DNA from 2 places in the Ramlibacter agri genome. Region 1 is predicted to be linked to the other one. Evidence: predicted binding sites of a transcription regulator. Region 1 holds the regulator's gene; the other holds the start of a gene.

Evidence for each region. Region 1 encodes HrcA, which represses chaperone genes, less so after heat shock. Its sites were predicted from a motif close to TTAGCACTCNNNNNNNNNGAGTGCTAA; they were not measured.
Region 2: groES (co-chaperone GroES) is a predicted target of HrcA. The motif match lies at 9,177-9,203, and genes of this name have one in related genera.

The regions. Positions count from the first base shown of each region.
Region 1 covers NZ_JABBFX010000001.1:1,116,067-1,130,399, reverse strand. The annotation lists gene HHL11_RS05485 (porin) at 1-443, opposite strand, end outside; gene HHL11_RS05480 (ABC transporter substrate-binding protein) at 704-1,699, shown strand; gene HHL11_RS05475 (sensor histidine kinase) at 1,696-3,069, opposite strand; gene HHL11_RS05470 (response regulator) at 3,069-3,740, opposite strand; gene HHL11_RS05465 (tetratricopeptide repeat protein) at 4,252-6,072, opposite strand; gene HHL11_RS05460 (protein kinase domain-containing protein) at 6,076-7,257, opposite strand; tRNA gene HHL11_RS05455 (tRNA-Ile) at 7,422-7,498, opposite strand; gene HHL11_RS05450 (hypothetical protein) at 7,579-8,313, shown strand; gene HHL11_RS05445 (alpha-amylase family glycosyl hydrolase) at 8,329-9,801, shown strand; gene HHL11_RS05440 (esterase/lipase family protein) at 9,798-11,000, shown strand; gene hrcA (heat-inducible transcriptional repressor HrcA) at 10,997-12,001, opposite strand; gene HHL11_RS05430 (NAD kinase) at 12,043-12,936, shown strand; gene recN (DNA repair protein RecN) at 12,933-14,333, shown strand, end outside.
Region 2 covers NZ_JABBFX010000005.1:154,794-169,126, forward strand. The annotation lists gene HHL11_RS32595 (YDG domain-containing protein) at 1-7,037, shown strand, start outside; gene groL (chaperonin GroEL) at 7,113-8,759, opposite strand; gene groES (co-chaperone GroES) at 8,801-9,091, opposite strand; gene HHL11_RS32610 (TonB-dependent receptor) at 9,351-11,540, shown strand; gene HHL11_RS32615 (PepSY-associated TM helix domain-containing protein) at 11,549-12,646, shown strand; gene HHL11_RS32620 (hypothetical protein) at 12,643-12,816, shown strand; gene HHL11_RS34785 (methyl-accepting chemotaxis protein) at 13,023-14,213, shown strand; gene HHL11_RS32630 (response regulator) at 14,237-14,333, shown strand, end outside.

The DNA of each region.
Region 1 (14,333 bases):
CTTTCCAGCCGGAAGATCACGCTCAGGTCGCCCGAGGCGACATGCTGGCCGGTCAGGCCCCAGCGGTTGCCGCTGAACCAGGACACCGGCGGCGTGGTCAGGCGGTTGCCCGCCGCGTCGGCATGGTCCTTGGTGACCAGGGTGATGTCGATCAGGCCGTACAGCGTGGCGCTGTTGGCGCCGCTGGACACGGTCAGCGGGCCGCCGGCGGCGGGACTCGGGGCGGCTGCGGCGGTCGCGGCTGCGTCCTGGCGCGCCCGGGCCGCGGCGTCCAGCGCCTGCTGCAGGGCGGCCTGCGCCTGCTTGGCGGCATCCTGGGCCTGGGCGGCAGCGGCCTGGGCCTTCTGCACCTCCACCTGCAATTGGGCGGTGCTCTGGCCGTGGGCCACCACGGATGCCAGCCCCAGCGCGGCGCCGGTCAGGGCGATTCTTTTCTTGGTCATGAAGTGTGGTTCTCCTCGAGGTCTGTCGATGCGGCCCTCGCAGGCCGTCTGTTGGCGCCGGGTTCAGCTCCGGCAGCCGGGCGAACTCTAGGGAGCCATCGCTTTCCATCCGCTTTCGACGCAGGCAGGAGTTCCCCCTGTGACGACGGGCCGACAGCGGGAGCTTTCGAAAGCGGATCGAAAGGTGCCGTGCGCTAAGCTGGCGCGGGGACCAGTCCGTGGCCGGTCACCGGATTTCCAGAAAGACAAAGGAGACGACGATGCGACGCGCACTGGGGCCGCTGCTCGTGGTGCTGGCGCTGGCAAGCGGAATGGCCGGCGCCGGGGAGGCGAAGACGATCCTGATCGTGGCCGGCACCGAGAAGCAGATCTTCCTGCCGGCCATCCTGGCCGAGCGCCTCGGCTATTTCCGGGACGAAGGCCTCGACGTGGAGCTGCAGAGCGAGCCCTCGGGCGTGCGCGCCGCCGATGTCCTGCTGGCCGGCTCCGCCCATGGCGTCATCGGCTCCTACGACCACACGATCGACCTGCAGGCCAAGGGCAAGTCGGTGCAATCGGTCGTGCAGTTGGCCATCGCGCCAGGCGAGGTGGAACTGGTGGCCTCACGCGCAGCCGACCGCATCCGCTCGCCGGCCGATTTCAAGGGCGTGGCCCTCGGCGTGACGGGCCTGGGTTCGTCGACGAGCTTCCTGACGCAGTACCTGGCCCTGACCCATGGGCTTCGGCTGGCCGACCTGAACCTGGTGCCGGTGGGCGCCGGCGCCCCCTTCACGCAGGCCATGCGCCAGGGCCGGATCGATGCCGGCATGACCACGGAGCCGACGGCCTCGCTATTGCTTGCCAGCGGCGATGCGAAGGTGCTCGTGGACCTGCGCACGCCGGAAGGCACGCACAAGGCGCTGGGCGGCCTCTATCCCTTTTCCTGCCTGTACATGGAGACGCGCTGGATCCGCAAGCATCCCGAGCAGGTGCAGAAACTGGTCAACGCGTTCGTGCGCACGCTCCGGTTCATGGCGGGACATTCCGCGGCGGAAATCGCGGCGCAACTGCCGCCGGAGATGCTGGGTGGCAACCCGGCGATCTACGTCCAGTCACTGGCCGGCAGCAAGGCGATGTTCACGGCGGACGGCCTCATGCCCGAAGCCGGCCCGGCGACGGTGCTGCGCGCGCTGCAAACCGTGAACTTCGCGGTGCGCAACAAGCCCGTCGACCTGCGCGAGACCTACACCACCGATTTCGTCCGGGCCGCGCACTAGCTGGCCGCAAACGCCACGCGCACCAGCAGACCGCGGCCGCCGGACGCGGTCTCCAGCGCGATGTGCGCATCGTGGCTGCGCACGATTTCCCGCACGATCGCGAGCCCCAGCCCGCTGCCCTCCGAATCGCTGTCGTGGAGGCGGTAGAAGCGCTCGAACACGCGTTCGCGCTGCGCTTCGGGAACGCCGGGCCCGTTGTCCTCGACCTGCAGCGCAATGCCGCCCTCGTGCGGCTCGACGGACACGTTGACGATGCCGCCGCGCGGCGTGTAGCGCAGCGCGTTGTCCACGAGGTTGGCGACCAGTTCCGCCAACAGGCGCGCGTTGCCTTGCACGAGCGCCGCCCCCGCGCTGCCCTGCCAGCCCAGGTCGATCCCCCGCTGCTGGGCGCTCAGGGCCATGGTCTCCAGCACCTCGTGGGCGACGGCGGCCAGGTTGACCGGCACGCGCTCCGACTGCGTTCCGGCCGCTTCCGCCCGCGTGAAGGCGAGCAGCTGCTGCACGGCGTGGATGCCATGCTGGACGCTGGCATGAATGGCTTCCAGCGCCTCCTGGCGAGCGGCGGGCTGCGCATTGCGCAGGGCGTAGACCACCTGCGTGTTCAGCAGCGTCAACGGGGTGCGCAACTGGTGCGAGGCATTGGCGATGAAGCGGCTGTGCGCGTCCATGTGCCGGTCCAGGCGCTCGGCGTAGTCGTTGACCGCGTCGACCAGGGGCTGCAGCTCGGTCGGCACGCGCGCCAGGCCGATCGGCTCCACGCCGCCGGGGCTGCGCGCCAGCACGCGATCGCGCAGCCGCAGGATGGGCGCGGTCGCGTGGCGCAGGCCCAGCCAGAGCATCACCGCCACCAGCAGCAGCAGCGCCAGCTGGCGCGCGAGCGTGGCACCCCACAGTTGGCGGGCGAACTGCTCGCGCCCTTCGCCGGTCTGTGCCACCTCGATTTGTACGGCCGCCTCCTGGCCGGCAAAAACCGGTTGGGCGAATGCCACGACGCGCACCGGGCGCCCCTCGACGGCGGCGTCAAAGAACACCGCGTCTTCGGCCGCGGGCAGGCGCGCCGGCAGGGGCAGTTCGGCCGATCCGGAAAGTAAACGGCCGTCGGCCCCCGAGGCCCGGTAGTACACGCGATCCAGGCTGGGCGACGCGAACATCTCCAGGGCCGCCGGCGGGATCACCACCTGCACGACTCCGTCCTCCAGCCGCACCTGCTCGCCGATCACGCGCGCGGCGCCGAGCAGCAGCCGCTCCTGCATCAACAGCGCGGTGTCCTGGCTGCTGCGATAGGCCAGGCACCCGTCCAGGGCGCTGACCACGGTCAGGGGCAGCAGCAGCCACAGCAGCAGCTTCGCCCGCAGGCTGCCCGCGGCCATCAGATGCCGTCGTGCCGCAGCAGGTAACCCAGGCCGCGCAAGGTGACCAGCGAGGCGTCGCAACCGTCCATCTTGCGCCGCAGGCGGTGCACGTAGACCTCGATGGCGTCCGGCGAGGCCTGGTCCTCGATCGAGTAGAGCGATTCGGCGAGCGCCTGCTTGCTGACCGTGCGGCCCGCCTTGAGCATCAGTGCCTCGAGCACCGCGCGTTCCCGCGGCGTCAGCGCCAGCGGCCGATCCGCCACCGAGAACAGGCGCGTGTGGCTGTCATAGGCCAGGTTGCCGCAACGCAGGACCGGGTTCTTGCTGTGCGCCCCGCGCCGCAGGAGCGCGCGCATGCGCGCCTCGAGTTCGGCCATCTCGAAGGGCTTGGCCATGAAGTCGTCCGCACCGCCGTCGAGGCTGCCGACGCGATCCTTCATCGTGTCGTGGGCCGTCAGCACCAGCACCGGCATGTTGTCATCGCGTTGCCGCAGCCGGCGCAGCACCTCGTCGCCGGTCATCCGGGGCAGGCCCAGGTCCAGGATCACGCCGTCGTAAGACTCGGCCGTCAGGCGCCGGTTGGCGTCCTCGCCGTCGTAGGCGCACTCGACGACGTAGCGCTCGCGACCGAGCGTGCGGGCCAGCCATTCCGAGAGGGAGCGATTGTCTTCAACGAGCAGGATGCGCAAGATTCGTGTGGGCTCGGCAAGGGTTTGCGTCGGGCGCGCGCGTTGCCGGCGGGCAGGCTGCCTGGACCGGTTGCGCATGGCGCGCGCGACTCTACGGGGGGTGCTGTTAAGGCGGCGTTAAGTCGCGTGGGCACGCGGCTTCCTGTTGGCGTGTCGGGCTCCGGCCTTCCGAGGCGGGAGGAATCTGTTTCGAAATCGCGCTCACCAGGCATCGAGGGCCGAATGCTTCATGGTCTACCGTGGGTCCACGTTGACGATCAAGCGGACGGAGACATCCGCGCCGACCTCCTTGGCGACACCGAGATCAAGCCGTCGACGCGGGTTGAAGTCTGGGCCTCGTATTGGCGAATCCGCCAGTTCTCGCCCATTGGCCAGCCGCCGGTCACTGTCTGGCGGGAATTGCGGCGCGTTCGCGAATCGCACGCGCGAGCGGCGGCCTGGACAAGTTCATTTCTGGCCCATTCGGCCTTGCTGCACTGACTTCGCCACGAGGGTCAACACAAGTGGGACTCTATCCAATCAGCTTGAGTAGCGCGGTTGCCTGATTCGCCAGACCTTCTTCGCCTCCATGCTCATTCGCAGCTCGCTTCAGCAGGCGGACCGCCTTACGGGCGTCGTCGCCCATTAGAGCCTTACCAAGCTCTAAGCTCAGCTTCTGACGAATTCGCGCTTTGTCATGCGGCCGCACCGCGAGACCAATCGCCTCGGAGTAGAGCTGTTCAGCGCCTTCTATGTCGCCTTTGCGCAGGCGCAGAAGACCAGATGTGGCAGTTGGGTACGGACTCTTGTGAATCTCAGATGAAATCGCCTGGAGATAGATTTGAGCCTGTTCTAGCCTTCCAAACTCTGCAAAAACAAACGCGATGTTGTTCAACAGCCTTACGCGCATCTCTTTGTTCGGAATAGGTCCGTGCAGCGCGTATTGAGAGAAGCTCTCTGCGAGCTGAAGCGCTTTCGAGCCATTCGGATCATGCAGCGAATGCAGCGTAAGCAGATCGATGGCCATTCCGGCCCTAAGTTCCGCATTCGAATCGCTCCATGAGAGAACCTCTTCGCCGAACGCAATCGCATCACGAATGAATCGTGACTTAACCAGAGCTCTCAGCTTTACCTGGAAGATCCCTGCAAGATCCGTCCTAGCAGCGAACTTTCCAAGGTCCGCCGAACCGACCGCGGCGTTGACATACGAAAGAACTTCGCCTGGCGGCCGGCTTTCCGCAAGCAGAATTGCCAGGTTTGTTGTCGCGAGGCAGAAGCCGTCATCCTCGGGCCCAGTCCCTACTTGTATGGCGTGTTTGAAGCACGCCGTGGCTCTATGGGAGTCACCCTTTCTGTAGTAGGCGACGCCAAGATTGTTCCAAACCTCACTGTCTTCCTTAAGGCTCGCCTGTCTCTTGGTCGCGGCGATTGCCTCGCCAGCCTCCCCAACTTCCAGCAGACTTCGCGCGAGACGGGCCCAAACAGCGGCGTTCGCCTGCTCGAACTGAACCAAGTAACGCAAACTCGGCACAGCATCTTCATTGCGACCTAGTGCGTGCGCTACGTCCGCCAAAAAGATGACGGCGTTTGTACTCAGAGGGTCGAACGATACAGCGAGCTTGAGGCTCTGCAGCGCCTTTTCCTTCTGGTGTAACCGCACATATGCGACCGCCATATTCGTGTGCAAGGCGGCTGAATTCGGGCGTCGTTCTGCCGCAATTCGGAAGCTCAGTATCGCCTTCTCGTACTCCCCACCCCAGAGCCTCAGCGCACCTTCGAACAGTCTCGCACCATAACTAAGGGGGTCTGCAGAGAGCGCAGTTCTCACGTGCTCCTCCGCACGAGCAATGTCTCCCCGCACCGCGAGCAAGCCTGCAAGGCGCAAATTTCCGTAGACATCGATTCGAAGGTCTCTCGTCAGGAGTCTCGACTCCGCCTCCGAGTCAAGCCTCCTTGCCAATAGGTTTTCAATGACGCGGTTCGATAGGAATTGGTCCGCATCGAGCTCCACCGCCTTGTCCAAGTAGTTAGCTTCCGCCTCAAGGTCGCCAGCGATCGACGCGAGATTCGCAAGTCGATTTAGATAAGTAGACGACTGCTGAAATTTTTGCCGTTTGGACAGTAACCGTGCTGTTTCAGCATGCACGCTTTCGAGTAGCGAGGCTTGCGCCAACAGGCCCCAATTCTTGATAGAAAAGTGCTTGCCTTTTAAGGCCTCAATGTCCGCCATATCTTCGTATGGAGGCATAACGAGAGATAGAGGCGAAACGCCATCCTCGTTGATCACAACCTCCACAGGAGAGGGCTCGACCACAAGGGCTTTGACCTCACTGTTCTGGTCATTAGTTTCCATTCTTCAGCCCTCGATGTGGTTTCGGTTTGCCAGCGACTGACGGAGTCGATTCTCCCGCCGTTTGATCTTCTCGATGCGGTTGGCTCGCGCATCCTGGGCCTGCTTTATCCGCCTCCGACACGCTTTCTCGTTAGCAAGCACCGCTAAAGCGGACCTCAGCCTAGCGTGAATCCACTGCAGCTGAGGTCGTCTGCGATAGTCGATGTTTGTAAGAGCAAAAAGGATCTCATTGACCAGTCCTGCTATGCCCGGAGGAATATCGCTCCCGGCTCCGTTCACCGCTACCGGAACAAGCGAGTTTCCAAGAGCGGCCAATGTTCGAATCCAATCGTCCTCTTGTTGTCGGTCAGAGGTGGTTGGACGCACGCCAGTACGCATTGCTAGGAGCATGGCCGGGTATCCAGGATTTTTTGTCAGCAGGGCATTGAAGTAAGAGTCCTTATTGAAGAGCTCGAAAAGCATACAGCCAAGAGCGTAGACGTCAGTGCGAGGGGCGACTCTTCGATTCCCAGCAAGGCCGCACTGGCTCTCGGGGGACGCATAGAACAGGTGTCCGACTTGGTAGGTGTAACCTGCAGCGATCTGTGGCGATGTGTACCGGGCAGCTGTTCCGAGATCAATTGCGACTACGGCAGGCTGCCCTCCGTTCCGCAACAGCCGCATGTTGTCCGGCTTCAGATCGCGGTGGAAGACTTCGTGTGCGTGGAGAGTCGCCACTGCCGACACAATCTTGGCGAACAGCCTCAGCTTCTCCTGCGCCGAGTATTGCTGCTGGCACAGAAAGTACCCGTCGATCTCTTCGTCGATCCATTCGATTGCGAAATACTCACACGGGAACGGGACCGTTCCGCCGGTCGCCACGGTCAAAGGCAGGTTGTATGTGGTCCGCCCTGCAGCCAGTTGGAGGCAACCCGGCACTCCCAGAAGGCCCTCCAAAATTTGATGCTCTCGCCTGAAGGCCTCTAGACGGTAGGTGTCCATCATGCCTTGCGGATCAAAAAACTTCAGGGCGACATCTGTATCGGTGGTCTTGTCTCGCGCTCGAAATACGAGGGAGAAGCAGCCCCGCCTCTGGTCAACTACCGAGTTGTAGTTCACCAGCTTCATCTGCTCAAATCGTCCGTCGAGGGTTACCAGTGCCTCGATGGCGTCGACCAGGAACTGGCTTGTCGGATGTAATGGCATTCGCGCTCACCACCGCCTGTTCTTGACTGCTGATCCGTATTCTGCCCCCAAGCCAGGGGCATAGCATCGCCCAATAGGAGTCTCGTTTCGATGACACCTAGGCTACATGCACGCGATCCATACCAGATTGCTCCTGTTTTGCAGCAGGAAATCGCGTATTTGACTGGTAGGCCGTGCTGGACTTGAACCAGCGACCAAGGGATTATGAGTCCCCTGCTCTAACCAACTGAGCTAACGGCCCGCCAGCCGGGATTGTAGGGGGCCGGACATACGGCCTTGGTCCCATTCAAACGGCAAGCCGCCGGCACGAACATCGCAGAGATGTGGCTCATCCGTGCCGGCGCCCTGCCCCCGCTGCTGCTCGTGGCGGCTGGCGGCGCCTGCGCCGACGAAGGCCCGCGCTGGGGCGTGGAGCTGAAGCGCCAGAACACGGGCCGCGGCACGCCGGAGGAGCAGACCAGGACCACCCTGCGCTTCGAAAGCTACGCCACCGGCCCCTTCGTCCTGGTGCGGCTGGACCTGCCCTTTCCCGACGCCAAGCAGGATTTCGGCGGCAGCCCCTTCGACCCGCGGCTGGGCGACATCAAGCTGCGCGCCGATCCCCAGCCGCTCCGGCTCGGCGACGTCCCCTGGACGCCACGCGTCGAACTGACCATGCCCACCGCCAACCCGGACAGCCTCGGCGCCCGCAAGTGGCAGCTCGGTCTGGGCGCCCGCACCTCGGGGCCGCTGGCGCAGCAGTTCACCTACGGCCTGCTGCTGCAGCAGAACCTCGCCGTCGCCGGCGCCTCCGACGCCAAGGACATCAACAACACCAAGGCCGAACTGGAGGTGCTGGACACCTGGGCCAGCGGCCATTCGCTGAAGTTCACCCTCAAACCCGTCGTCGACTGGGTGATGGACGGCCAGACCGGCGCCGTCGCCGAGATCGAAGGCGGCCGGCGCTTCGCCAACGGCTGGCGCTGGACCCTCATGGGCGGCCTGCGCGCCTGGGGGCCGGCCGTGGCCGGCACCTACGGCAAGCGCATCGAGCTGACCGTCGGCCACCGATTCTGAGCTAGGGGACCCGCCATGCAAGCCTGGCCTGCGCATCCTTCCATCTACGAGATCAACACCTGGGTCTGGCTCGCGGAACTCGGCCCGGGCGTCACGCTGGCCGACGTGCCTGCCAATGCCTGGGACGACATCGCGGCTCTCGGCTTCGACGCCGTCTGGCTCATGGGCGTGTGGCAGCGCAGCCCCGCGGGCATCGCCGTCGCCAATCGCAACGCCGGCCTGCTTCAGGACTTCCGCCGCGCGCTGCCGGATTTCCGCCCGGAGGACAACGTCGGCTCGCCTTATTGCGTGCGTGACTACAGCGTGGACCCGCGCCTGGGCGGACGCGCCGGGCTGGCCGAAGCGCGCGCCGCACTGGCCAGACGCGGCCTGCGCCTGGTGCTGGACTTCGTGCCGAACCACGTCGCGCCGGACCACTGGTGGGCCAGCAGCCATCCGGACTACTTCGTGCGCGGCACGCCGCAGGACGCCGAGCGCGACCCGGCGTCCTTCCTCGCCGTCGGCGCCAACGTCTACGCCAACGGCCGCGATCCCTACTTCCCCGCCTGGCCCGACGTGCTGCAGCTCAATGCCTTCTCCGCCGGCCTGCGCGCGGCGGCGATCGACACGGTGCGCGACATCGCCAGCCAGTGCGACGGCGTGCGCTGCGACATGGCCATGCTGATGTTGAACCAGGTGTTCGAGCGCACCTGGGCCGGCCGCGCCGGCGTCGCCCCCGAAACCGACTACTGGCGCGAACTCATTCCCGCCGTGCGCGCCGAACACCCGGACTTCCGCTTCATCGCCGAGGCCTACTGGGACCTGGAGTGGGAACTGCAGCAGCAGGGCTTCGACTTCTGCTACGACAAGCGCCTGTACGACCGGCTGGAGCACGGCGACCCCGAGGCGCTGCGCGAGCACCTCTGCGCGGACCTCGCCTACCAGCGCAAGCTGCTGCGCTTCATCGAGAACCACGACGAACCGCGCGCGGCGGCCACCTTCGCGCCAGACCAGGCCCGTGCGGCCGCCGTGCTGGCGTTCACGCAATGCGGCGCACGCCTCGTGCACGAAGGCCAGATGGAAGGCCGCAAAGTGCGCCTGCCCGTGTTCCTGGGGCGGCGTCCCGCCGAAGCGCCCGACGAAGCGCTGCGCGCCTTCTACCGCCACCTGCTGCAAGCCAGTGCAGCGAACCTGTTCCACGCCGGCGAATGGCAGCTGTGCGAGCGCATCGGCTGGCCGGACAACGCCAGCTACGAACGCATCGTCGCCTGGTGCTGGCGCCTGGGCGAAGAGCGCGCGCTGCTCGCCGTGAACCTGGCCGACACGCCATCGCAAGGGCAGGTGAAGCTGCCCTGGGACGAGCTCGCCGGCGCCACCTGGGGGCTGGACGACGAACTGGCAGGAACCACATTCGAACGAGAGGGAAACACGATGAGGAATCCGGGTCTCTACATCGCCCTGCAAGCCTGGGGCTGCCACTTCCTGCGCCTGCGGAGGGCCGGCTCATGATGCGCGTCCTGATGCTGCTGCTGTCCGTGGCGCTGCTGGCCGGCTGCGCGCGCTTCGGCCGCCTGCAGGACGACATCGACGCCTACCAGGCCAGCGTCGCGCGCATGAGCGGCACGCTGGCGTCCGCCTGCGCCGACTGCCCCGTCATCGTGGTGCCGCTGGACGCCCAAGGCCAGCCCCTGGGCTACAAGGTGTTCGAAGGCCCGGGCCGCTTCGAGATGATGGTCGACAAGTCCACGCGCAGCGTGTTCGCTTTCCATGACACCGACGGCGACCTGCGCTACGACGCCGGCGAGGCCTTCGCCTGGCAGCCCATCGCCGGCGGCGACATGGACGCCGTGAACCTGAACCTGCGCGCGGCGAGCGCGCAGCCCGCGCCCGGCGTGCTGCCGCAAGGCAGCCTGTTCGCGCTGCGCAACCGCGGGCCCGGCGGCGTGGAGATGCAAGTCGGCACGCCCGCGCAGCTTGCCGACGCGCGCTTCGACCGCGAGAAGGCCAAGCTGGGCATGTGGCAGCCGGTGGGCTTCATGCGCGAAGGCCTGGCGGGCGTCTATTTCCTGCAGCCCTATTCCGCCGGCAAGACGCCGGTGTTGCTGGTGCACGGCATCGGCGGCACGCCGCGCGACTTCGAGCCGCTGCTGGCGCACATCGACCGCACGCGCTTCCAGCCCTGGGTCTTCTACTACCCGTCCGGCCTGGAGCTGTCCGCGGTGGGCACGGGCCTGATGCGGCTGCTGAACGAACTGCAGCGCCAGTACGGCTTCCGCGAGCTGCACGTGGTGGCGCACAGCATGGGCGGGCTGGTGGCGCGGTCCTACCTCAACGAATGCCGGCAACTGGAGGAGTGCAGCTACCTGCGCACCTTCACGTCGATCTCTTCGCCCTTCGGTGGCGCATCGGCCGCCCAGGTCGGCGTGGAGATTGCGCCCGCGGTGATGCCGGTGTGGCGCGACATGAGCCCGCAGAGCCGCTTCCTCGGCGAGCTGTTCGCCAGCCCGCCGCCGGTGCAGGTGCAGCACCACATGGTGTTCGGCTACAGCGACAAGACGGTGCCGCTGCGCAGCCAGCTGCCGCTGGCGGCCCAGCAGCAGGCAGCATCGGTGCGCGGCTTCGACGAGGACCACATGGCCATCCTGGCCTCCCCCGCGGTCGCGGCGCACCTGAACGCCGTGCTCGCGGGCCAGGTCGGCCCGCACTAGCTCTTGTGGCTGAGGGCGTTGCTGACCAGACGTGACGTGATGTCCACGATCTGGATCATGCGGTCGTAGGCCATGCGGGTCGGGCCGATCACGCCCAGCGTGCCGACCACGTGGCCATCCACCTCGTAAGGGGCGCTGACCACCGACAGGTCCTCGAAGGGCACGATCTGGCTTTCGCCGCCGATGAAGATGCGCACGCCCTCGGCCTGGCTGGACACGTCCAGCAGGCGCATCAGCTGCGTCTTCTGCTCGAACAGCTCGAAGGCGCGCCGCAGGTGCGTCATGTCGCTGGAGAAGTCGCTCACGGCCAGCAGGTTGCGCTCGCCGGAGATGACCACCTCTTCCTGGTCTTCGCTCATGGCCTGCGAACTGGCCTCCACCGCCGTCTGCATCAGCGTGACGATTTCGCCGCGCAGCTGGTCCACCTCGGTCTTCAGGCGCGCGCGAACCTCCTCCATCGTCAGGCCGGCGTAGTTGGCGTTGAGGAAGTTGGCGGCCTCGGCCAGCTGGGACTGGCTGTAGTCGGCCTCGGTGTGCACCACCCGGTTCTGCACGTCGCCATCGGGCGAGACGATGATGACCAGGAAGCGGCGCTCCGACAGGCGCAGGAATTCGATGTGGCGGAAGACCGAGCTGCGTCGCGGCGCCACCACCACGCCGACGAACTGCGACAGGCTGGACAGCAGCTGTGCGGCGTGGGCGATGACCTTCTGCGGCTGGTCGGCCGGCAGCGAGGGCGCGGCGAGGTCGCCGTGCTTGGCCGTCAGCATGGTGTCGACGAACAGGCGGTAACCGCGCGCGGTGGGGATGCGGCCGGCGGAGGTGTGCGGGCTGGCGACCAGGCCGAGCTCCTCCAGGTCACTCATCACGTTGCGGATGGTGGCCGGGGAAAGCTCCAGCCCGGACGCGCGCGAGAGAGTGCGCGAGCCCACGGGCTGCCCTTCGGCGATGTAGCGCTCGATCAGGGCTTTGAGCAACAGCTTGGCGCGGTCGTCGAGCATCATGAGGGGTAACGGGGCAATTTTAATGATGTAATTTGCCGATGAAATCCATCTTCCGGCAGGTCGCGCTGATCGGCAAGTACCATGCCGCAGTTCCGCCGGCTCTGGCGGCCTCGTCGCGCGCCGCGCTGGAAGACATTGCGAATTTTTTGGCGCAGGCGGGCTGCGAAGTGGTGGTGGAACGCGACACCGCGGCCAGCACCGGCCTCAACGGCCTGCCGGTGGCGGACGTCGCCGGCCTCGGCGCCCAGTGCGACCTGGGCCTGGTGGTGGGCGGCGACGGTACCATGCTGGGCATCGGCCGCCAGCTGGCGCAGTACGGCGTGCCCCTGATCGGCATCAACCAGGGCCGCCTGGGCTTCATCACCGACATCGCGCTGGACGCCTACCGCACCGTGCTGCCGCCCATGCTGGCCGGCGAGTACGAGGAAGACCTGCGCAGCCTCATGCACGCACGCGTGCTGCGCGACGAACAGTGCGTCTTCGACGCCCTGGCCATGAACGACGTGGTGGTGAACCGCGGCGCCACTTCCGGCATGGTCGAACTGCGGGTCGAGGTGGACGGCCATTTCGTCGCCAACCAGCGCGCCGACGGCCTGATCATGGCTTCGCCCACGGGTTCCACGGCCTATTCGCTGTCCGCGGGCGGCCCGCTGTTGCATCCCGGCATCGCCGGCTGGGTGCTGGTGCCGATCGCTCCCCACACGCTGTCCAACCGGCCCATCGTGCTGCCGGACGCGGCGGAAATCACCATCGAGCTGGTCGCCGGGCGGGACGCCAGCGCCAACTTCGACATGCAGTCGCTGGCTTCCCTGCTGCATGGCGACCGCGTCACCGTGCGCCGCTCGCAGCACAAGGTACGATTCCTGCACCCCAAGGGCTGGACCTACTTCGATACGCTGCGCAAGAAATTGCATTGGAACGAAGGCCAATGAGCCTCAAGAGAATCGCCCTCCGGGATTTCGTCATCGTCCGCGAGCTCGAGCTCGAGCTGGGCGAAGGCTTCTCCGTGCTGACCGGCGAGACCGGCGCCGGCAAGTCCATCCTCATCGACGCGCTGCAGCTGGCGCTGGGCTCCCGCGCCGAGGCCAGCGTCGTGCGCGAAGGCGCCGCCCGCGCCGAGATCAGCGCCGAATTCGACCTGCCGCCGGCCCTGGTGCCCTGGCTGGAAGAGTCGGGCTTCGACAGCGGCGACACCTTGCTGCTGCGCCGCAACGTCGACAGCCAGGGCAAGAGCCGCGCCTGGATCAACGGCAGCGCCGCCACCGCCACCCAGCTGCGCGAAGCCGGCGAACTGCTCGTGGACATCCACGGCCAACACGCCTGGCAGAGCCTCACGCGCCCGGCCGCCGTGCGCGACCTGCTCGATGGCTACGCCGGCCTCAGCACCGAAAAGCTGCAGTCCCTGTGGCAGCGCTGGCGCACGGCGCAGAAGACGCTGGCCGATGCGCGCTCCGCGCAGGATTCGCTGCAGCGCGAGCGCGAGCGCCTCGCCTGGCAGATCGGCGAAGTCGACAAGCTGGCACCCGGCGCCGACGAGTGGGACGAACTGAACACCAGCCACACGCGCCTGTCGCATGCGCAGGCGCTGCTGGACGCCGCCCATGGCGCGCAGGAAATGCTGGATGGCGAAGACGGCGGCGCGCGGCAGGGCTTGAGCCAGGCGCTGGATGCGCTGCGCGGCCAGGAACACCTGGAGCCGGCTTTCAAGGAAGTGGCCGACGTGCTGGCTTCGTCGCTGGCGCAGCTGGAAGACGCCGCGCATTCGCTGCAGGGCTACCTGCGCAAGACCGACCTCGATCCCGAGCGCCTGGCCGAACTGGACGAGCGCATGTCGCTGTGGGTGTCGCTTGCGCGCCGCTACAAGCGCACGCCGCCCGAGCTGCCGGCGCTCCTGGCGACCTGGAAGGAAGAAATGGCCAAGCTCGACGCGGCCGCCGACCTGGATGCGCTGGAAGCCGCCGAGAAGAAGGAAGGCGAGGCCTTCCTGGCCGAAGCGCGCAGCCTCTCCAAGGCGCGCGCCAAAGCGGCGCCGGCGTTGTCGAAGTCCGTTACGCAAGCAATGCAGGGGCTGGGCATGCAAGGCGGCCGCTTCGAGGTGGCGCTGGAGAAATCCGATGAGCCTTCCGCCTACGGCCTGGAGGACGTGAGCTTCCTCGTCGCCGGCCACGTGGGCAGCACGCCGCGGCCGGTGGGCAAGGTGGCTTCCGGCGGCGAGCTGTCGCGCATCGCGCTGGCCATCGCCGTCACGACCAGCCGCCTCGGCACGGCCGATACGCTCATCTTCGACGAGGTCGATTCCGGCGTCGGCGGCGCGGTCGCCGAGACGGTG
Region 2 (14,333 bases), on a different contig from region 1:
GCATCACGCCTGCGTCGCTGACGGTGAGCGGTGTGACCGCGCAGGACAAGGTGTACGACCGTACCGCCACGGCGTCGCTGGACACGACGGCCGCCACGCTCAACGGCGTGCTGGGAAGCGATTCGGTGAGCGTGTCGGGCCTCGGCGGCAACTTCGCCGACAAGAACGCCGGCACGAACAAGTCCGTGACGGTGGGCGGCGCCACGCTGGCCGGGGCGGATGCGGCCAACTACACGGTGGCCAACCCCACGGGCCTGGCGGCGACCATCACGCCGGCGTCGCTGACCGTGAGCGGCGTCATCGCGCAGGACAAGGTGTACGACCGTACCACCACGGCTTCGCTGGACACGACGGCCGCCACGCTCAACGGCGTGCTGGCCGGCGATGCCGTGAGCGTGTCGAACCTTTCCGGCAGCTTCGCCGACAAGAACGCCGGCGCGAACAAGTCGGTGACCGTTGCCGGCGCCACGCTGGGTGGCGCCGATGGCGGCAACTACATCGTGAGCAACCCCACGGGCCTGGCGGCAAGCATCACGCCCGCGGCGTTGACGGTGAGCGGTGTGATTGCGCAGGACAAGGTCTACGACCGCAGCACCACGGCCTCGCTGGACATGGCAGCGGCCACGCTCTCCGGCGTGCTGGCGGGCGATGCGGTGAGCGTGTCGGGGCTGGCCGGCAGCTTCGCGGACAAGAATGCCGGGACGAACAAGACGGTGACGGTCGGCGGCGCCACGCTGGGCGGGGCCGACGCGGGCAACTACACCGTGACCAACCCGACGGGCTTGACGGCGAGCATCACACCCGCGGCGCTGACGGTCAGCGGCGTCACCGCGCAGGACAAGGTGTACGACACCACGACGACGGCGTCGCTGGGGACTGGTGCCGCGAGCCTGGTCGGCGTGCTGGCCGGCGACGCCGTGAACGTGGCTGGCCTTTCCGGCAGCTTCGCGGACAAGAACGCTGGCACGAACAAGGCGGTCACCGTCGCGGGTGCAACGCTGGGCGGAGCCGATGCCAGCAACTACACGGTGACCAATCCGGCGGGCCTGACCGCGAGCATCACGCCGGCGTCGCTGACGGTCAGCGGCGTGACGGCACAGGACAAGGTGTACGACGCCACGTCGATTGCCTCGCTGAACACGGGCGCCGCAACCCTGGTCGGCGTGCTGGCCGGCGATGCGGTGAATGTCTCGGGCCTGAGCGGGAGCTTTGCCGACAAGAACGCGGGTGCGAACAAGGCGGTGACCGTCAACGGCGCCACGTTGGGCGGGGCGGACGGCGCGAACTACATCGTGAGCAATCCCGCCGGGCTGACGGCCAGCATCACGCCGGCGCAGCTCACGATGAGCGGTGTCACTGCGCAGGACAAGATCTACGACGCCACGACGAGCGCAGCGTTGAACACCGGTGCCGTGAACCTGGTCGGCGTGATTGCCGGCGACACGGTCAGCGTCTCGGGTCTCTCCGGCAGCTTCGCCGACAAGAACGCGGGCACGAACAAAGCCGTGGCGGTCAGCGGCGCGACGCTGGGGGGCACCGATGGCGGCAATTACACGGTGAGCAACCCCTCCGGGCTGACGGCCAGCATCACGCCGGCGCAACTCACGGTGGGCGGCGTCACCGCGCAGGACAAGGTGTACGACACCACGACGGCGGCTTCCCTGAACACAGGATTCGCCAGCCTGGTCGGCGTGCTGGGAAGCGACACCGTGAGCGTGTCGGGCCTCAGCGGCAGCTTCGCCGACAAGAACGCCGGCACGAACAAGTCCGTGACGGTGGCCGGCGCCACGCTGGCCGGGGCGGATGCGGCCAACTACACCGTGGCCAACCCCACGGGCCTGGCGGCGAGCATCACGCCGGCGTCGCTCACGGTGAGCGGCGTCACGGCGCTGGACAAGGTGTACGACCGCACCACGGCCGCATCGCTGGACACGTCCGCGGCCGCTCTCGCCGGCGTGCTCGCGGGTGATACGGTGAGCGTGTCGGGCCTGAGCGGCAGCTTCGGCGACAGGAACGTCGGTACGAACAAGGCGGTCACCGTCAACGGTGCCACGCTGGGCGGCGTGGACGCGGGCAACTACACGGTGGCCAACCCGGCAGGCCTGACGGCGAGCATCACGCCAGCGCAGCTCACGGTGAGCGGCGTCACCGCGCAGGACAAGGTGTACGACGCCACGACGACTGCCGCGCTGAACACGGGTGCCGCAACGCTGGCCGGCGTGCTGGCCGGCGATACGGTGAGTGTGTCGGGCCTGAGTGGCAGCTTCGCGGACAAGAACGCCGGCACGAACAAATCGGTGACGGTCAGCGGCGCGACGCTGGGCGGCGCCGATGGCGGCAACTATGTCGTAAGCAACCCCACGGGCCTGGTGGCGAGCATCACCCCCGCGGCGCTCACGGTGAGCGGCGTGACCGCGCAGGACAAGGCCTACGACCGCGGCACGACGGCCACGCTCGCCACGGCAGCCGCCAACCTGGTCGGCGTGATTGCCGGCGACACGGTGAGCGTGTCGGGACTTTCCGGAAGCTTCGCGGACAAGAACGCCGGCACGAACAAGGCGGTCACCGTCGCTGGTGCAACGCTGGGCGGAGCCGACGCTGGCAACTACACGGTGACCAACCCGACGGGCCTGGCGGCGAGCATCACGCCCGCGTCGCTGACGGTGAGCGGTGTCACCGCGCAGGACAAGGTGTACGACGCCACCACGGCGGCTTCGCTGAACACAGGTGCGGCAAGCCTGGTCGGCGTGCTTGCGGGCGACTCGGTGAGCGTGTCGGGCCTGAGCGGGAGCTTTGCCGACAAGAACGCCGGAACGAACAAGGCGGTCACGGTCGCCGGTGCCACGTTGAGCGGTGCCGACGGCAGCAACTACGTCGTGAGCAACCCCTCCGGGCTGACGGCGAGCATCACGCCGGCGGCGTTGACGGTGAGCGGCGTGTCGGCGCAGGACAAGGTCTACGACGCCACGACGACTGCTTCGCTGAACACCGGTGCCGCGATCCTGGTCGGCGTGATCGCCGGCGACACAGTCAGCGTCTCGGGCCTTTCAGGCAGCTTTGCGGACAAGAATGCGGGCACGAGCAAGGCCGTGGCGGTCAGCGGTGCGACGCTGGGCGGGGCCGATGGTGGCAACTATACGGTCAGCAACCCGACGGGGATCACGGCCAGCATCACGCCGGCGTCGCTCACGGTGAGCGGCGTCACGGCGCTGGACAAGGTGTACGACACCACCACGATTGCCACGCTGAACACGGGATCTGCAAGCCTGGGCGGCGTGGTCGCCGGCGATGCGGTGAGCGTGTCGGGCATGACGGGCAGCTTCGCCGACAAGAACGTCGGCACGAGCAAGGCGGTGACGGTGGCTGGTGCGACGCTGGGCGGGGCGGACGCCGGCAACTACACGGTGAACAACCCTGCCGGCGTGACGGCCGGCATTACGCCCGCGACCTTGACGGTCGTCGGCGTGGGCGCACAGGACAAGGTCTACGACCGCACGACCACCGCCTCGCTGGACACGTCCGCTGCGACGCTCTCCGGCGTGCTCGCGGGTGACACCGTGAGCCTGTCCGGCCTGAGTGGCAGCTTCGCCGACAGGAACGCCGGCACGAGCAAGGCGGTCACGGTCAGTGGCGCCACCCTGGGTGGCGCCGATGGCGGCAACTACACGGTCGGCAGCCCCACGGGGCTCACGGCCAGCATCACCCCGGCGCAGCTCTCGGTGAGCGGCGTGACGGCACAGGACAAAGTCTATGACCGCACCATCACCGCTTCGTTGGACACGTCCGCTGCCACGCTTTCCGGTGTGCTTGCGGGCGACTCGGTCAGCGTGTCGGGCCTGAGTGGGAGCTTTGCCGACAAGAACGCGGGCACGAACAAGGCAGTCACCGTCGCCGGTGCGGCCTTGGGCGGTGCCGACGCCGGCAACTACACGGTGAGCAACCCGGCAGGCTTGACGGCGAGCATCACGCCGGCGTCGCTGACCGTGAGCGGTGTCACGGCGCAGGACAAGGTGTACGACGCCACCACCGCGGCCTCGCTGAACACTGGTGCAGCAAGCCTGGTTGGCGTGCTGGCCGGCGACGCCGTGAGCGTGTCGGGCCTGAGCGGCACCTTCGTCGACAAGAACGCAGGCACGAACAAGGCAGTCACCGTCGCCGGTGCGGCCTTGGGAGGTGCCGACGCCGGCAACTACACGGTGAGCAACCCGACGGGCCTGACGGCGAGCATCACGCCGGCGTCGCTGACGGTCGGCGGCGTGACGGCGCAGGACAAGGTCTACGACGCCACCACGGCGGCGTCGCTGAACACCGGTGCTGCGAACCTGGTCGGCGTGATCGCCGGCGACACGGTATCGCTTTCCGGCCTGAGCGGAAGCTTCACCGACAAGAACGCAGGCACCAACAAGGCGGTCACCGTCAGCGGAGCCACGCTGGGCGGCACCGATGGCGGCAACTATGTTGTGAGCAATCCCACGGGCCTGGTGGCGAGCATCACGCCCGCGGCGCTCACGGTGAGCGGCGTGACCGCGCAGGACAAGGTCTACGACCGCAGCACGACTGCCACGCTCGATACGGCAGCCGCCAACCTGGTCGGCGTGATCGCCGGCGATACGGTCAGCGTGTCGGGCCTGAGCGGCAGCTTCGCTGACAGGAACGCGGGCACGAACAAGGTGGTCACCGTCAGCGGTGCGACGCTGGGCGGGGTGGACGGTACGAACTACGTCGTGAGCAATCCCGCCGGGCTGACGGCCAACATCACGCCCGCGGCGTTGACGATCACCGGCGTCGCGGCGCAGGACAAGGTCTACGACCGCGGTGCGTCCGCCACGCTGGACACCGGTGCTGCGAGCCTGGTTGGCGTGATCGCCGGCGACGTGGTGAGCGTCGCCGGCCTGAGCGGCAGCTTCGCGGACAAGAACGCGGGGACGAACAAGACTGTCACCGTTACCGGCGCCACGCTGGGCGGGACGGATGGCGGCAACTACACGGTGAGCAACCCCACCGGCCTCACGGCCAGCATCGCGCAAGCGTCGCTGACGGTGAGCGGTGTCACCGCGCAAGACAAGGTGTACGACACCACCGCGACGGCCTCGCTGAACACGGGCGCCGCGAGCCTGGTCGGCCTGCTGGCCGGCGATGCCGTGAGCGTCTCGGGACTTTCCGGCGGCTTCGCGGACAAGAACGCCGGCACGAACAAGGCAGTCACGGTCTCCGGTGCCGCGCTGGGCGGAGCCGACGCCGGCAACTACACGGTCAGCAACCCGACGGGCTTGACGGCCAGCATCACTCCCGCGTCGCTGACGGTGAGCGGCGTGACGGCGCAGGACAAGGTCTATGACCGCACCGTCACGGCCTCGCTGGACACGGCCGGCATGACGCTCGCCGGCGTGCTGGCGGGCGACTCGGTGAACGTGTCCGGGCTGGCCGGCAGCTTCGCCGACAAGAACGCCGGCACGAACAAGGCGGTGAGCGTCAACGGTGCCACGCTGGGCGGAGCCGACGCCGGCAACTACACGGTAAGCAACCCCAGCGGGTTGACCGCAAGCATCACTCCCGCTGCGTTGACAGTCAGCGGCGTGACGGCGCAGGACAAGGTCTATGACGCCACCACGACTGCCGCACTGAACACTGGTACAGCGAACCTGGTCGGCGTGATTGCCGGCGACACGGTGAGCGTGTCCGGGCTGGCCGGCAGCTTTGCCGACAAGAACGCCGGCACCAACAAGTCGGTGACGGTGGCTGGTGCCACGTTGGGCGGCACCGACAGCGGGAACTACACGGTGGCCAATCCCACCGGCCTGGCGGCGAGCATCACGCCGGCATCGCTGACGGTGAGCGGCATCACTGCGCAAGACAAGGTCTACGACAGCACGGCGGCGGCGACCCTCGTAGGCGGTTCGCTCGCCGGCGTGCTCGCCGGCGACACGGTGACGGTGTCCGGCCTGGCCGGCACGTTCGACACGAAGAACGTCGGCACCGGCAAGGTTGTGAGCGTGTCGGGCGCGACGCTGGGCGGCGCCGATGCCGGCAACTACACCGTCGCCAATCCGGCCGCACTGACGGCCGACGTCACGGCGGCGACGCTGACGGTCACGGGCGTGAGCGCGAGCAGCAAGGTGTACGACAGCACCACGGCTGCGACGCTCAACGGCGGCAGTCTTGCCGGCGTGTATGCCGGCGATGCCGTCACGCTCACGGGCATGGCCGGTGCGTTCGACACGAAGAACGTCGGCAACGCCAAGCCCGTGACGGTCACCGGCGCGGCGCTCGCCGGCGTCGACAGCGGCAACTACGTCGTCGCGAATCCGACGGGGCTCACCGCGGACGTTACGCCGGCCAACCTGACGGTGGCCGGGCTGAGCGCGAACGGCAAGGTCTACGACAGCACCACGGCCGCGAGCTTCAGCGGCGGTGCGCTGGTGGGCGTGCTCGCGGGAGACGCCGTCACCCTGGCCGGCGCGAGCGGCGCGTTCGACACCAAGAATGTGGGCACCGGCAAGGCCGTGACGGTTTCCGGCGTCACGCTGGCAGGCAGCGACAGCGGCAACTATGTGGTCGTCGCTCCAGCCGGCCTCAGCGCCAGCATCACGGCGGCCACGCTGTCCCTCACCGGTGTGAGCGCCATCAGCCGCGAATACGATGCCACCACCAACGTGGTGCTCGACGCGAGCGGCGCCGCACTGGCCGGCGTGCTCGCCGGCGACGCGGTGAGCCTGGACACGAGCGCCGCGCGCGGTGTGTTTGCCGATGCGAACCCCGGCCGGGACAAGCCGGTGACGGCCAGCGGATATGCGCTGAGCGGCGCGGATGCGGCCAACTACGCGCTGCGCGATCCGGCTGGCCTGGTTGCCGACGTCACCGCCGCGCCCGCCACCGCGCCCGTTCCTGCCATCGCGTCGCTGGTCGTCGCGGCCACGCAGGCGATCCCGCAACCGACACCGCCCGCCATGCCGCCGTCGCCGGCGGATCCGGAAGAAGAAAAACGCCGCAAGTCCCTGCGGCTGGACATCGTGGGCGGCGGAGTGCGCCTGCCGTGACCTGCCCCTGAAAGCAAAAAAAGCCGCGGCTCTCGCCGCGGCTTTTTCGTTGAAGCAGGAAGCTTCAGGCGGACATTACATGTCCATGCCGCCCATGCCACCCATGCCGCCCATGCCGCCACCGGGCATGGAGGGAGCGTCTTCCTTCGGCGCTTCCGCGACCATGGCTTCGGTCGTCAGCATCAGGGACGAGACCGACGCGGCGTTCTGCAGCGCGGTGCGGGTCACCTTGGTCGGGTCCAGGATACCCATTTCGATCATGTCGCCATAGGTGTCGTTGGCGGCGTTGAAGCCGTGGTTGCCCTTGCCGTTCAGCACGGCGTTGACCACCACGGAGGGCTCGCCACCGGCGTTCGCCACGATTTCGCGCAGCGGGGCTTCGATCGCCTTCAGCACCAGCTTGATGCCGGCGTCCTGGTCGGGGTTGTCACCCTTGATGGTGCCAGCAGCCTGGCGGGCACGCAGCAGGGCCACGCCGCCGCCGGCCACGATGCCTTCTTCCACGGCAGCGCGGGTGGCGTGCAGCGCGTCTTCCACGCGGGCCTTCTTTTCCTTCATTTCCACTTCGGTCGCGGCGCCGACCTTGATCACCGCAACGCCGCCGGCCAGCTTGGCCACGCGCTCTTGCAGCTTCTCACGGTCGTAGTCGGACGTGGCTTCCTCGATCTGCACGCGCACTTGCTTCACGCGGGCTTCGATGTCGGCAGCGGCGCCGGTGCCATCGATGATCGTGGTGTTTTCCTTGCCCACTTCGATGCGCTTGGCCTGGCCCAGGTCGGCCAGCGTCACCTTTTCCAGCGTCAGGCCGACTTCTTCCGAAATCACCTTGCCGCCGGTCAGGATGGCGATGTCTTCCAGCATGGCCTTGCGGCGGTCGCCGAAGCCAGGAGCCTTGACGGCCACGACCTTCAGGATGCCGCGGATGGTGTTGACCACCAGGGTCGCCAGCGCTTCGCCTTCGACTTCTTCCGCGATGATCAGCAGCGGACGCGAAGCCTTTGCGACTTGCTCCAGCACGGGCAGCAGGTCACGGATGGAGGACACCTTCTTGTCGTACAGCAGCACGAAGGGGTTGTCCAGCAGGGCGGCCTGCTTCTCGGGGTTGTTGATGAAGTAGGGCGACAGGTAGCCGCGGTCGAACTGCATGCCTTCGACGACATCCAGCTCGTTGTCCAGGCTTTTGCCGTCTTCGACGGTGATCACGCCTTCCTTGCCGACCTTGTCCATCGCGTCGGCAATGATCTTGCCGATGGATTCGTCGCTGTTGGCGGAGATGGAGCCGACTTGCGCGATTTCCTTGGAGGTGGTGGTGGGCTTGGAAGCCTTCTTCAGCTGCTCCGTCAGGGCCACGACGGCCTTGTCGATGCCGCGCTTCAGGTCCATCGGGTTCATGCCGGCGGCCACGTACTTCATGCCTTCGCGCACGATGGACTGGGCCAGCACGGTGGCGGTGGTGGTGCCGTCACCGGCGTTGTCGGAGGTCTTGGAAGCGACTTCCTTGACCATCTGCGCGCCCATGTTCTGCAGCTTGTCCTTCAGCTCGATTTCCTTGGCCACGGACACACCGTCCTTGGTCACGGTGGGGGCGCCGAAGGAGCGCTCGAGCACCACGTTGCGGCCCTTGGGGCCCAGGGTCACCTTGACCGCATTGGCCAGGATGTTCACGCCTTCGACCATGCGGTGGCGGGCGTCCGCACCGAACACAACGTCTTTAGCAGCCATGTGTATTACTCCGGATATTCAGTTGTGGGGTGGAAGGGGGATCAGCGCTCGACGACCGCGAACAGGTCGTCTTCCTTCATGACCAGCAGCTCGTCGCCATCGACCTTGACGGTCTGGCCGCTGTACTTGCCGAACAGGACGCGGTCGCCGACCTTGACGTTGGGGGCAATCAGGTCGCCCTTGTCGTTCTTGCGGCCGGGGCCCACGGCCAGCACTTCACCCTGATCGGGCTTCTCGGCGGCGTTGTCGGGGATGACGATGCCGGAGGCCGTCTTGGTTTCTTGTTCGAGGCGCTTGACGATCACGCGATCGTGCAGGGGGCGAAGTTTCATTGCATCTCCTTCAGGGAAGCTTGGGCATCAAAAAGCGCCAACCCGGTCGGCGCTCATTAACTGGTTCGTGGGGCGAGCTCTGCTGTTAGCACTCGGCCCCAACGAGTGCTAATCATAAGGGCTTTCTTGTCGGTTGCAAGCGCGGCCTGACATAGGAAAGCACTGACGGGGGGCCGCGGGCGCGTGCTTTTTCATGCATTGGCAGGCTGGATGGATGGGCTAGAATCCAAATAAGAATAATTCGTATTCGAAAGTCCCCATGCCCCATCAACTCCGTCCGGTGGCTGCCGCCGCCGCCCTGGCCCTGCTCGCGTCCGGCAGCTGGGCCCAGCAACAGGACAGCGCCGCCACCCCGACCCTGTCCACCGTGACGGTGCGCGCCAGCGCCGACGCTTCCGCGCAAGGCCTGTCGCCGGCCTTCCCGGGCGGCCAGGTCGCCCGCGGCGGGCGCGCCGGCATCCTGGGGACCCAGGACAACATGGAGACGCCGTTCTCCATCACCAGTTACACCAACGAATACATCCTCGACCGCCAGGCCAGCAGCGTCGGCGCGGTGTTGCGCAGCGACCCCTTCGTGGGCGTCGCACGCGGCTTCGGCAACTTCCAGGAAGCCTATTTCATCCGCGGCTTCGTGGTGACTTCCGACGACACCGCCTACAACGGCCTGTACAGCCTGATGCCGCGCCAGTACATCGCGACCGAGCTGTTCGAGCGCGTCGAAGTGCTGCGCGGCGCCACCGCCTTCCTGACCGGCGCCACGCCCAGCGGCAACGGCCTGGGCGGCGCCATCAACCTGCTGCCCAAGCGCGCGCCCAACGAGCCGCTGAATCGCGTGAGCGTCGAAACGGGCAGCGGCGGCTACGGCCACGTGTCGGCCGACATCGCGCGCCGCTTCGGCCCGGACGGCTCCACCGGCATCCGCGTCAACGCGGGCTACCGCGACGGCGGCACCGGCGTCGACAGCGAGAAGCAGAAGACCACCGTCGCCTCCGTGGGCCTCGACTGGCACAACCGCGACGTGCGCCTGTCCGGCGACATCGGCTGGCAGGAGAACCAGTTCAAGCAGACGCGCCCGAGCGTCACGCCGGCCGGCGCGACTTCCATCCCGGCGCCGAATGCGAGCGTCAATTTCGCCCAGCCCTGGACCTACTCCAACGAGAAGGACCTGTTCGGCACGCTGCGCGGCGAGTGGGACATCAATTCCGCCGTCACCGCCTGGGCTGCCTACGGTGGCCGCCGCGGCGACGAAAGCAACCGCCTGGCCGGCTTCAACCTCACGAACGGCAGCACCGGCGACGGCTACACCTACCGCTACGACAACGTCCGCGAGGACCAGGTCGACACCGGCGAACTGGGCCTGCGCGGCAAGCTGCGCACCGGCAGCGTGGGCCACGAATGGGTGGTGGCCGCCTCGCGCTTCAAGTCCACCGAGAAGAACGCCTACAAGATGGACTTCTTCAACCAGCAGGCGACCAACCTGTTCAACCCGGTGTACAGCGCGCTGCCGGCGTTCAGCGGCGCCGAATTCGCCGGCGGCAACCTGGCCGCGCCGGGCGTGACGAACCGCATCAACCTCACCAGCTACGCCCTCGGCGACACGCTCTCGCTGGTGAACGACACCGTGCTGCTGACGCTGGGGGCGCGCCACCAGCAGATGCACACGACGGCCTACGACTTCAACACCGGCGCCGTCAATGCCAACGGCGACTACGACAAGAGCCGCACCAGCCCCGCGCTGGGCGCCGTCTGGAAGGTCAACAAGCAGTTCTCGGCGTACGCCAACTACATCGAAGGCCTGACCAAGGGCGACGTGGCGCCCCCCGGCACCACCAACGCGAACGCCGTGTTCGCGCCCTACGTCACCAAGCAGCAGGAAGTCGGCCTGAAGTACGATGCCGGCCGCCTGGGCGCCGGCCTGGCCTTGTTCTCCATCGAGCGTCCGCGCTCCACCGGCGGCGGCGTCGGCCAGACCTTCACGCAGAGCGGCAAGGACCGCCACCAGGGCGTGGAGCTGAGCGTCTTCGGCGAAGCCACCCGCGGCCTGCGCCTGCTGGGCGGCGTGACCTGGCTCGATGCCAAGCAGGTCTCCACCGGCGATGCCACAACCGAGGGCAAGCGCGTGATCGGCGTGCCGAAGATGCAGGGCTCCATCGGCGCCGAATGGGACGTGCCGGGTGTCGACCGCCTCGCGCTGGACGCACGCCTGACCGCTGGCGGCTCGCGCTACGCGGATGCGGCCAACACGCTCAAGGTGGGCGGCTGGGGCCGTGTCGACGTCGGCGCGCGCTACCTGATGGAAGTGGGCGGCCGCCTGGTCACGCTGCGCGCGCGCATCGACAACCTGGCCGACCGCAGCTACTGGGCCTCCACCGGCGGCTATCCGGGCCAGGGCTACATGGTGGTCGGCGCGCCGCGCACCTTCTCGCTCGGCGCCAGCATCGACTTCTGAGCCTTCGCATGGCATTGAGCGCGCGTGCCGTCCGCGGCTGGTCCTGGGTCCACAAGTGGTCCAGCCTGGTCTGCACGCTGTTCATGCTGCTGCTTTGCCTGACCGGCCTGCCGCTGATCTTCCACGAGGAGATCGGCGACCTGACCGGCGCCGTGGCGCGGCCGCCTGCCATGCCAGCGGGGACGCCGCACATCAGCCTGGACCGCGCGCTGGAAATCGCGCACGGCGTGCATCCGGACCGGGTCGTGCAGTTCGCCTCGCAGGACGAGTCGCATACCGACGCCTGGTACATCACGATGACGCCGACGCCCGCGCCGACCGCCGACTTCGTGCAGGTGGTGGTCGACTCGCGCACCGGCGCCGTGCTGCCGCAGCCGCCGATCGGCAAGGGCTTCATGGCCGTCATCGAAAGCCTGCACGTCGACCTGTTCGCGGGCCAGCCGGGCAAGCTGTTCCTGGGCGCGATGGGCGTGCTGCTGCTCGCGGCCATCGTCTCGGGCCTGGTGCTGTATGCGCCCTTCATGCGCAAGCTGGACTTCGGCCAGGTGCGGACCGACCGCTCGCCGCGCGTGCGCTGGCTCGACCTGCACAACCTGCTGGGCATCGCCACCCTGGTGTGGGCGCTGGTGGTCGGCGCCACCGGCGTCATCAACACCTGGGCCGAGCTGCTGCTGGATCACTGGCAGAAAGAGGAGCTGGCGGCGCTGCTGCAGCCCTACGAAGGCCAGCCGCTGGTGCCGGCGGCCGAACGCGCGTCGCTGCAACGCTCGCTGGAAACCGCGCTGGCCGCCGCGCCCGGCATGAAGGTCGCCTTCATCGCCTTCCCCGGCACGTCGTTCTCCAGCCCGCACCACAACACCTTCTACCTGCGCGGCAGCGACCCGCTGACCGCGCGCCTCAATCACACGGTGATGGTCGATGCGCGCACCGCGCAGCTCACGGCCATTCCGGCAACGCCCTGGTACCTGCTGGCGCTGCGCCTGTCGCAGCCGCTGCACTTCGGCGACTACGGCGGCATGCCGATGAAGATTCTCTGGGCGCTGCTCGATGTCGCCACGCTCGTGGTGCTGGGCAGCGGCCTTTACCTCTGGTGGAAACGGGCATGAACGCCTTCCTGCGACTCTGGGGCTGGCCCATAGGGCTGGCCGTGCTGACGGCCTCGGGCCTGTTCACCGCGCTGGTCTCCGACGGCGCCGGCGACGTCTGGTCCTGGTTCGCCCTGGGCGTGCCGGTCGCCGTGATGCTCTGGTTCTCGCGCGGCCGCCGCCGCAACTGACGCAGCCTGACCGCGGCCACGCACCGGCCGCGACTCCCGCGCAACGCGCCGAAAGGCGGGGCTCCCCCGTCCCTTTTCGGCGCTTCGGCGCGCCTCCCTCGCTTCTACATTGACACCGCCGCCCAGGGCCTGGGCGCGCGGGGGCTCAAGCTTTCCGGCGCGCGGCCGAAAGCTTCGGGGACGGCAACAGCGTTCCCGAACCCATCATGTCCGATACCCTTTCCGCCCCCGCCGCGCCGGTGGCCCTGCACCTCCCGCGCTGGCGGCGATGGACCCGCCTGCGCACGACCGCCCTGGCCCTGGCCGCCGCGGCGGCCATCTGGGGCGCTGGCGGCGCCCATTTCAACGCCTGGAGCGCCTGCGCGGCGGCCGCCATCGTCGCCGCCGGCGCCATCGAAGACCGGCGCCGCCTGCAGGCCGAAGCCACGCAGCGCGCCGATGTCGAGGGCTTCGTCGACGGCGCCGACCGCCTGGGCCGCGAGTTGCTCCCGATCTGGGGCGCCCAGCTGGAAAGCTCGCGCGCGCAGATGGAGGATGCGGTGTCCGCGCTCACCGTGCGCTTCGGCGCCATCGTCGAACGCCTCACGCAGGCGCTGCAGGCCTCCATGCAGCACGGCGACCACGGCATGGCCGGCGTGTTCGAGGAGAGCGCACGCGAGCTCGGCAGCCTGGTGGACTCGCTGCGCGCGGCGCTCGCCGGCAACGCCGCCCTGCACCAGGAAGTGCAAGGCCTGTCGACCTTCGTCGCCGAACTGCAGGAGATGGCGCAGGGCGTGGCCCTGATCGCCAACCAGACCAACCTGCTGGCCATCAACGCCGCCATCGAGGCGGCGCATGTGGGCGAGCAGGGCCGCGGCTTCGCGGTGCTGGCGCAGGAAATGCGCAAGCTGTCCGCGTCGTCCGGGGAAACCGGCGCTCGCATGGGCGACAAGGCCCGCACCATCGGCGCCGCCATCCAGGCGGCCTGCAGCAGCGCCGAGGCTTCCTCGGTCCGCGAGACCGCCGCCGTGCGCGACGCCGAACACAAGATCGACGCCGTCCTGGCCCGCTTTCGCGGCGTCACGACCACGCTGGGCAGCGCCAACGAAGTGCTGCAGCAGGAAAGCACCGCCATCCAGGGCGAGATCGTCGAATCGCTGGTGCAGCTGCAGTTCCAGGACCGCGTGAGCCAGCGCATGAGCCACGTGCGCGACAGCATCGATAGCGTCCCGCCCCTGCTGGCGCAGGCGCGCGAGGACTTCGCCGCCGGTGCCCCGCTGCGTCCGCTGCAGCCCCGCGAGCTCGTCGAGGAACTGGAGCGCAGCTACGCGATGGCCGACGAACGCAGCACCCACAGCGGCGGCTCGTCGCCGGCGCCCGCAGCGCCGGCCGGCGACGGCGACATCACCTTCTTCTGATCACGAACAGGGAACCAAGAGACATGGCCAAGACCATCATGATCGTCGACGACTCCGCCTCGCTGCGGCAGGTCGTCGCCATTTCGCTGCGTGGCGCGGGCTACGAGGTGCTCGAGGGCT